Regions from separate parts of the Mesorhizobium sp. ISC25 genome, predicted to be linked through region 1. Evidence: riboswitches for the same ligand, from Rfam matches in the RefSeq annotation. Region 1 holds a riboswitch; the other holds the start of a gene.
The links. A riboswitch is a leader RNA that binds a small molecule or an ion and turns the genes downstream of it on or off. The one in region 1 is predicted to bind S-adenosylmethionine.

Region 1 (4,111 bases):
GTCGAGCCGTTTGCCGAAGAGACGCTGGAGCGCGCCTTCTCACTCGACTGGCCGCGCTACGAGCTCATCTTCTGCGTCGCTCATGCCGATGACCCGGTGGTCAAGCCGATCACTGCCGCAATGGCGCGGTTTCCAGCTATTCGCGCCCGCCTTCTAGTCGGTGACGATCGGATCAGCGGCAATCCGAAACTCAACAATTGCGTGAAGGGTTGGGAGGCGGCGCATTATCGCTGGGTCATCCTTGCCGATTCCAACGTGCTTATGCCGAGCGAATACGTCCAGCACCTGATGGCGGCATGGCGGCCCGATACCGGCCTCGTCTGCTCGACGCCGATCGGCTCGCGGCCGGACGGGTTCTGGGGGGAGGTCGAATGCGCCTTTCTCAACACGCTGCAGGGACGCTGGCAGTACGCTGGAGCGGCGCTCGGCCTCGGCTTCGCGCAGGGCAAGAGCATGTTGTGGAACAAGCCGATGCTCGACGCCAATGGTGGCATCCGCGCGCTTGCTGCCGAGATCGCCGAGGACGCCGCCGCGACCAAGCTGGTCAACCGGCTCGGACTGCGGGTCAATCTAGTCGCCTCGCCCTTCGAACAGCCGCTCGGCCGGCGCACGCTTGGCGAGATCTGGTCGCGGCAGGCGCGCTGGGCGCGGCTGCGCCGCGTCACCTTTGCACTGTTCTTTGCCCCCGAAATCCTGATCGGCGCGGCGCCGCCGCTGGTGCTTGCGCTGATCGCGGCGGCTGACGCCGGCGTCAGCCTGCCGGCAACCGCCATCGCCGTGCTGGTCGCGGCCTACCTGCCGGAATGCGCCTTGGCCTCGGCCAAGGGGTGGCACCTGTCGCTGCGCACGATCCCGGCGATGATGGCGCGAGACCTGATGCTTCCCGCCATTTGGGCGCGCGGATGGCTGAGCGGCGCCGTCGACTGGCGAGGCAATGTGATGACTATCCAGACCAAGGCCGTCGCGGAGCTGGAAGAGACCCCGTCCGGCGCCTGATCGGCGCGTCCCCGCTCGCCTCTGTTCGGCCAGTCCTTATCCGGCAGCTCTCAACGCTTGCTCGATGTCTTCTAGCAGGTCGTCGGCGTCCTCAAGGCCGACTGACAGCCTGAGCGTTCCCGGTCCGATGCCGAGCTCGGCGCGGGCCTCATCGGTCAAGTTCTTGTGCGTCGTCGTCGCCGGATGGGTGATCAGGCTCTTGGCGTCGCCGAGATTGTTGGAAATGAGCACGATGTCGAGTGCGTTCTGGAAGGCAAAGGCCGCCTGCTTGCCGCCCTTCACATCCACGCAGATCAGCGTCGAGCCGCCCGACATCTGCTTCTTGACCACGGCCGCTTGCGGGTGGTCGGCGCGGCCGGGATAGATGACGCGGGCGATTTGCGGGCGCTCGGCGAGGAAATCCGCGATGCGGCCGGCACTTTCCGTCTGCTGGCGTACGCGCAGCGGCAGCGTCTCCAGGCCTTTCAGCAGCGTCCAGGCATTGAAGGGCGAGAGGCTGGGGCCGGTGTGGCGGAAATAGTCGTGCAGGTTCTCGTCGATCCATTTCTTGTCCGACAGGACGATGCCGCCAAGACAGCGCCCCTGGCCATCAATATGCTTGGTCGCGGAGTAGACGACGATGTGGGCGCCGAGCTGCAGGGGTTTCTGCTGCAAGGGCGTGGCGAAGACATTGTCGACGATCAGCCTGGCGCCAATCGAGTTGGCAAGTGCGGCGACGGCGGCGATGTCGACCACCTCCAGCGTCGGATTGGTCGGGCTTTCCAGGAAGAACAGTTTGGTGTTCGGCTTGACCGCTTTTTGCCAATTGGCGATGTCCGTGCCGTCCACCAGCGTTGCCTCAATGCCATATTTCGGAGCCAGCGTCTCGATCACCCACCGGCAGGAGCCGAACAGCGCGCGCGCCGCGACGATATGGTCGCCCGCCTTGGCGCTGCACAGCAGTGCTGCCGTCACCGCCGCCATGCCGGATGCCGTGGCGCGCGCGTCCTCGGCGCCTTCCAGCGCGCACATGCGTTTTTCAAACATGTCGACGGTCGGGTTGGCATAGCGCGAATAGATGAAGCCCGGCTCCTCGCCCTTGAAGCGGGCTTCCGCCGCTTGCGCCGTCTCGTAGACATAGCCTTGGGTGAGATACATCGCCTCGGAGGTCTCGCCGAAGCCGGAACGCAGCGTCCCGGCATGCACGAGTGCGGTCTGAGGCTTCCAGTCGCGCTTCTTGTTCATCATTCTATCCAACACCAAAAATGGTCCAAACAACAAAAAACCGGTCGCGAAAGTCGCAACCGGTCCATATGGCCTTGCGGCCCGACGGTCCTTTAGCGACTTGTTTAACGTGGCTGCAAGCCGACCGGCCAAATCACCACGGGATAACGACCTTTAGACCCGCGCCACGCTTGCGTCAATTGCCGGCATGATTAAGAGGGTTGTACCAAGCAGGTGCCAAAGGCGTCCACGGTCGGACCTGCGACAGTACAAGACCTCGCCCGGCGTTCGAACGGAGCCAGACCCTTGCGGCAGACAGGCATTCTTCCCGATCAGGATATTTCCGCGCTGTTCCAGTCGGGCGCGCTGAAATCGCCGCGCACGCTCGATGCCGATCAGATCCAGCCGGCCAGCCTTGACCTCAGGCTCGGCGACAAGGCCTGGCGGGTGCGTGCTTCCTTCTTGCCCGGCCCGGACCACAGGGTTGTCGATAAGCTCGACCGGCTGAAGCTGCACGAGGTCAACCTCGCCGAAGGTGCCGTGCTGGAAACCGGCTGCGTCTACATCGTGCCGCTGCTCGAAAGCCTGGCGCTGCCCGCGCATATTTCGGCTTCGGCCAACCCGAAAAGCTCGACCGGACGGCTTGATATCTTTACCCGGGTGATGACCGACCGTGGCCACGAGTTCGACAAGATCGCCGCCGGCTATGAAGGCCCGCTCTATCTGGAGGTCAGCCCGCGCACTTTCCCGATTGTGGTGCGGGCCGGCTCGCGGCTGTCGCAGATCAGGTTCCGCACCGGCAATGCGCTTTTGTCGGAAAGCGAGCTGCACGAGTTGCACCGCGCCGAAATGCTGGTCGCCACCGAACCACCCAATATCTCAGGCGGTGGCATCGCGCTGTCGATCGATCTCGACGGCGACAAGGATGGGCTGGTCGGCTATCGCGGCAAGCACCACACCGGCCTGGTCGACGTCGACAAGCGCGCCGCGCAGGATGTCGTCGATTTCTGGGAGCCGCTCTACAAGAGCGGCGCCGGCGAGCTGGTGCTCGATCCGGACGAATTCTATATTCTGGTGTCGCGCGAGGCGGTGCATGTGCCGCCGCTCTACGCCGCCGAAATGACGCCCTTCGATCCGCTGGTCGGCGAGTTCCGCGTCCATTATGCCGGTTTCTTCGACCCGGGTTTCGGCCATTCGGCGTCGGGCGGCACCGGCAGCCGGGCGGTGCTCGAGGTACGCAGCCATGAAGTGCCGTTCATCCTCGACCACGGCCAGATCGTCGGACGGCTGGTCTACGAGCACATGCTGAAACGGCCGCAAGCGCTCTACGGCACCGATCTTGGCTCGAACTATCAGGCGCAGGGCCTGAAACTGTCCAAGCATTTCCGCGCCGCGCGCTGATCTTGTTCGCAAGCCGTCAGCCGCGAACAAGCCGTCAGCCGCGAAACAGATATTCTTTCGCGGCGCCAAGGCAGCCATGAAACTGACCGATAAAGAGCAGTTCTCGCACTGCCAATCGCTTCTTCCCCCAAAATCCTCTGGTTTGCTTCTCGTCGTCAAGTGAGGCGCTTGAGCTGGACTGCAAGGGGAACAACTGCTTGCCGAGACATCCCAGCACATGGGCTCTGGCGGAGTCGATACCGCAGGCTCTGCCATTGTCGTTCATTCTGTCAGCGCGGAGTGCGGACGTCATGCGATCCGCGTTACGCATCAGAAAGCTCACTTGCGATTTCGAGTAGCCGGTGGCCAAAAGCCGGTTAGTCATCGACATCCGGGCTTCGCGATAGGATTTTGCGCTGCATTGTCCGGCGCTATAAGCCGCTGGGGAGAAATAGGCGAGGAACAGGACTAAACTTACGAACACAGTGCCAATCCGCAGGCCGTTCATCTTTCGCCCCTGAATTCTGTCACC
Region 2 (4,111 bases), 2.0 Mb from region 1:
GACGGCCAGCACCGTCGCTCTCTCCTTGAGGGCGGCCTCCGCGATCGAGCGGCCGACCCCACGGCTGCCTCCGACAACCACGACATTCTGATTTCGCAACGATCCCATGGATCACCTCTCTGTTCCCGGCCGCCGGACCATCCAGGCGCGCTCATCGATAAGGACAGCGCAGGCGAGGAGAAATCATCGGTGCTGGTCGGAAAAGTCTCTCAGGTGACAGGCAGGCCTCCCGCAAAGCCGCGAAGGCTGCGCGTCGTCTTGCTTGAATAGAGGAGGAGCGGCTAAGGGCAGCTTCTATTTCTATGGTGTCGCCGTTTGGCCGGCGGCACCGAATTTGGATCGCGTCCGCATCATCGGCTTCACCGCCCCTGCAGCACCTTGATCGCGTTGGACATGTCGCCGTGCGACAATGCAGCGAGGTAATCCGAGTAGTTGATCCTGCCGTTCGCGAAGCCGTTCATCAATCGCGTGCAGAACGTGTGTTCCAATCCGGCATCCGGGACGTTCATGAGCGCAGCGAGGTTTGCCCTTTCAACCTTGCCGAACCGCATCTTGAACTTGGTCATGCACCGCTGGATCGCTTGTCGTTTCAGCGCCGGGCTGCCGCTCAACGCGACTTGTCCATTCTGGAAATCGGTCTTCGATGTCGTGCATCCGGAGATCAAAGCGACCGATATCAAAGCTGTCGCTAATATTATTGTCTTCATTGCTTCCCCCAAACCAACCGATAGACCCTGTTAAAGCAACAAAAACTGCCGGGCAACTTCATTGGATGGGAAATTGAAAATATGGTTTCTTGCGCAGATGGGGGATCGTTGCTTCTGCCTGTCAAACCTATCGTTTCAGCAGAAATACCGCCTGCTGGCCGAAAAGATTCCAGAACCACCACGGCATGGAGAAGCCGATCCGCTGGCCGTTGGCGTCGAGCGCGGTTGCCTTTTCCACCGTCGCGCCAAGCTCGTCGCACAGATTGACGAAGTCGCGAATGGTGCAGAAATGGATGTTGGGGGTGTCGTACCAGGAATAGGGCAGGTCCCTGGTCACCGGCATGCGGCCGTTGAAGAGCAGCGAAAAGCGCACCCGCCAGTGGCCGAAATTCGGGAATGAGACGATGGCGCGGTTGCCGATCCTGAGCAGTTCGTCGAGCACCAGCTTCGGATTGCGGGTCGCCTGCAAGGTCTGCGACAAGACGACAAAGTCGAAGCCCTTATCGGGATAGAATTGGAGATCCTTGTCGGCATCGCCCTGGATGACCGACAGGCCGCGCGACACGCATTCGTTGACGCCGCGCTGCGACAGCTCCAGCCCGCGGCCATCGACCTTCTTGGTCTCCTGCAGCAATTCGAGCAGCAGGCCGTCGCCGGAACCGACGTCCAGCACCCGCGACTGCGGCGGGATGAGATCGGCGACGACTTCGAGGTCGACGCGCTGGGCGCGGTTGACGCTCATGCGTTCGGCTCCTGCCTGGCGCATGATCCTGATCCGAAAAGTCTGCCACTTGTCGGGGTCATGCGCTGATGCCTGGCGCATGGTCCTGATCCGAACAGCCTGCAACTTTTCGGGGTCATGCGCCGAGCCCTCTCGCCCGCGCGGCCGAGGCGATGAAGCCTCTGATGGCGGCGAACAGTTCCGGCTCGTCGAGCAGGAAGGCGTCGTGGCCGCGGTCGGTCTCGATCTCGACGAACGAGACCGAAGCGCCGGCCGCGTTCAGCGCGTGGACGACCGAGCGGCTCTCCTCGGTCGGAAACAGCCAGTCGCTGGTGAAGGAGACCAGGCAGAAGCGCGTCTTGGTGCCGGCGAAGGCATCGGCCAACCGGCCGCCATGGTCGGCGGCGAGATCGAAATAGTCCATCGCCCGGGTCATGTAGAGATAGGAGTTGGCATCGAAGCGGTCGACGAAGGTCATGCCCTGATGGCGCAGATAGCTCTCGATCTGGAAGTCGGCATCGAAGCCGAAGGTCAGCGCTTCGCGGTCCTGCAGGTTGCGGCCGAACTTGCGGTGCAGCGCTGCTTCGGACAGATAGGTGATGTGGGCGGCCATGCGCGCCACCGCCAGCCCCTTTTCCGGCCGCTTGCCATGCTCGAAATATTTGCCGCCATGCCAGTCGGGGTCGGCCATCACCGCCTGCCTGCCGACCTCGTGGAAAGCGATGTTCTGCGAAGAATGGCGGGCGCCGGTGGCGATCGGCAGCGCCGAAAAGACGCGCTCGGGATAGCTGGAGGCCCATTGCAGCACCTGCATGCCGCCCATCGAGCCGCCTAGCACGCTGAACAGCTGTTCGATGCCGAAATGCTCGACCAGCATCAGCTGCGCCCGCACCATGTCGCGGATGGTGATGATCGGCAGGTCGAGCCCGTAGGGCTTGGCGGTGGCGGGATTTGTCGAGGCGGGGCCGGTGGAGCCGAGACAGCCGCCGATGACGTTTGACGAGATGACGAAGAAACGGTCGGTGTCGATGATCTTGCCGGGGCCGATCAGCACTTCCCACCAGCCCGGCTTGCCGGTCACTGGATTGGTGTTGGCGACATGCTGGTCGCCGGTCAGCGCATGGCAGACGAGGATGGCGTTGGAGCGCGCATCGTTGAGCGTGCCATAGGTCTGGTAGGCGATCTGGAACGGCGACAGCAGCGTGCCGGCGTCGAGCTTGAGCGGCTTGTCGGCGCCGAAACGCAACACCGGGCTCGACGGCTGGTCGGCCTCGTTGTTGGTTTTTCTAGCGCGCAAAGCGACCATCACATCTCCTTGCCCGGACTTCAGCTGCCGCCAGTCTGGAGCAACAACCAGTCAGGGCAACAAAAAACCGGCCATGCCTTCGCAAAGCCGGTTACAAGATGCAAACGGCCCTTTAGCAAGTTGTTTAACGTGGCTGCAAGCCGACCGGCCAAATCACCACGGAACTTTCGCTGCTCTTCTAGGACTGACGCATGGCTTCGTCAACGGCAAGTTCTTGATCCGAATTGCCGCCCCTCGACATTCCGGGCCACGGCTTGTATTTCCGCTGCGGCTTCCGGATGGAGGCACTCTCGACGGATTTCATGAAATGAGCCAGACACCGGATCAGACACGTCCAAGGCCCCGCGCCGGCATCATGGACATCGAAGCCTATGTGCCCGGCAAGAGCGCGGCGCCTGAAGGTGTCGCCAAGGTCCATAAATTGTCGGCGAATGAGAACCCGCTCGGTCCTTCGCCAAAGGCGATAGAGGCCGCGCGCGCGGTCGCCGACAAGCTCGCGGTCTATCCCGACGGCAGCGCCAGGCGCCTGAGGGAAGCGATCGCCGAGGTGCACGGGCTCAACCCGGCGAACATCGTCTGCTCCAACGGCTCCGACGAGATCCTGGGCCTGCTTGCGCAGACCTACCTCGCACCCGGCGAGGAAGCCATCATCACCGAACACGGCTTCATGGTCTACAAGATCTACATACAATCGGCCGGTGCCGTCCCGGTAACGGTCAAGGAGACCGATGAACGCGCCGATATCGATGCGATCCTCGCCGCGGTGACGCCGCGCACCAGGATCATCTTCCTTGCCAATCCAAACAATCCAACCGGCACCTACGTGCCGTTCCAGGAGGTGCGCCGCCTGCATGCCGGCCTGCCGCGAAACGTGCTTCTGGTGCTGGATGCAGCTTACGCCGAATATGTCCGGCGCAACGACTATGAAGCCGGCGTCGAGTTGGTGGGCAGCGCGGAAAACGCGGTCATGACCCGCACTTTCTCCAAATTGGGCCTGGGCGGGGCGCGGATCGGCTGGATGTATGCGCCAATGCACGTCATCGACGCGATCAACCGCGTGCGGGGACCCTTCAACGTCAATGCGACGGCGATCGAAGCCGGCATCGCGGCGATCCGCGACCGCGCCCACATCGAACGCAGCGTCGCGCATAACGCGACCTGGCTGGCTTGGCTGAGCGAGCAATTAAGCGGGCTTGGGCTGCGGGTGACGCCGAGCGTCGGCAATTTCATCCTCATCCACTTTCCCGAGGACAAAAAGCATTCGGCGGCGGCGGCCGACGACTACCTCAGCCGGCGCGGCTACATATTGCGGCGCGTTTCCGGCTACGGTTTTCCCAACGCGCTGCGCATGAGCATCGGCACCGAAGAGGCCAATCG

Region 2: another riboswitch for S-adenosylmethionine. It lies ahead of RQ479_RS26950 (homoserine O-acetyltransferase); the one in region 1 lies ahead of RQ479_RS17480 (O-succinylhomoserine sulfhydrylase).

The regions. Positions count from the first base shown of each region.
Region 1 is NZ_CP135441.1:3,500,210-3,504,320, reverse strand. It holds gene RQ479_RS17485 (ceramide glucosyltransferase) at 1-996, shown strand, start outside; gene RQ479_RS17480 (O-succinylhomoserine sulfhydrylase) at 1,033-2,223, opposite strand; SAM riboswitch at 2,293-2,370, opposite strand; gene RQ479_RS17475 (2'-deoxycytidine 5'-triphosphate deaminase) at 2,506-3,600, shown strand; gene RQ479_RS17470 (hypothetical protein) at 3,635-4,087, opposite strand.
Region 2 is NZ_CP135441.1:5,472,390-5,476,500, forward strand. It holds gene RQ479_RS26935 (SDR family NAD(P)-dependent oxidoreductase) at 1-108, opposite strand, end outside; gene RQ479_RS26940 (hypothetical protein) at 360-611, opposite strand; gene metW (methionine biosynthesis protein MetW) at 835-1,449, opposite strand; gene RQ479_RS26950 (homoserine O-acetyltransferase) at 1,565-2,734, opposite strand; SAM riboswitch at 2,827-2,904, opposite strand; gene hisC (histidinol-phosphate transaminase) at 3,042-4,111, shown strand, end outside.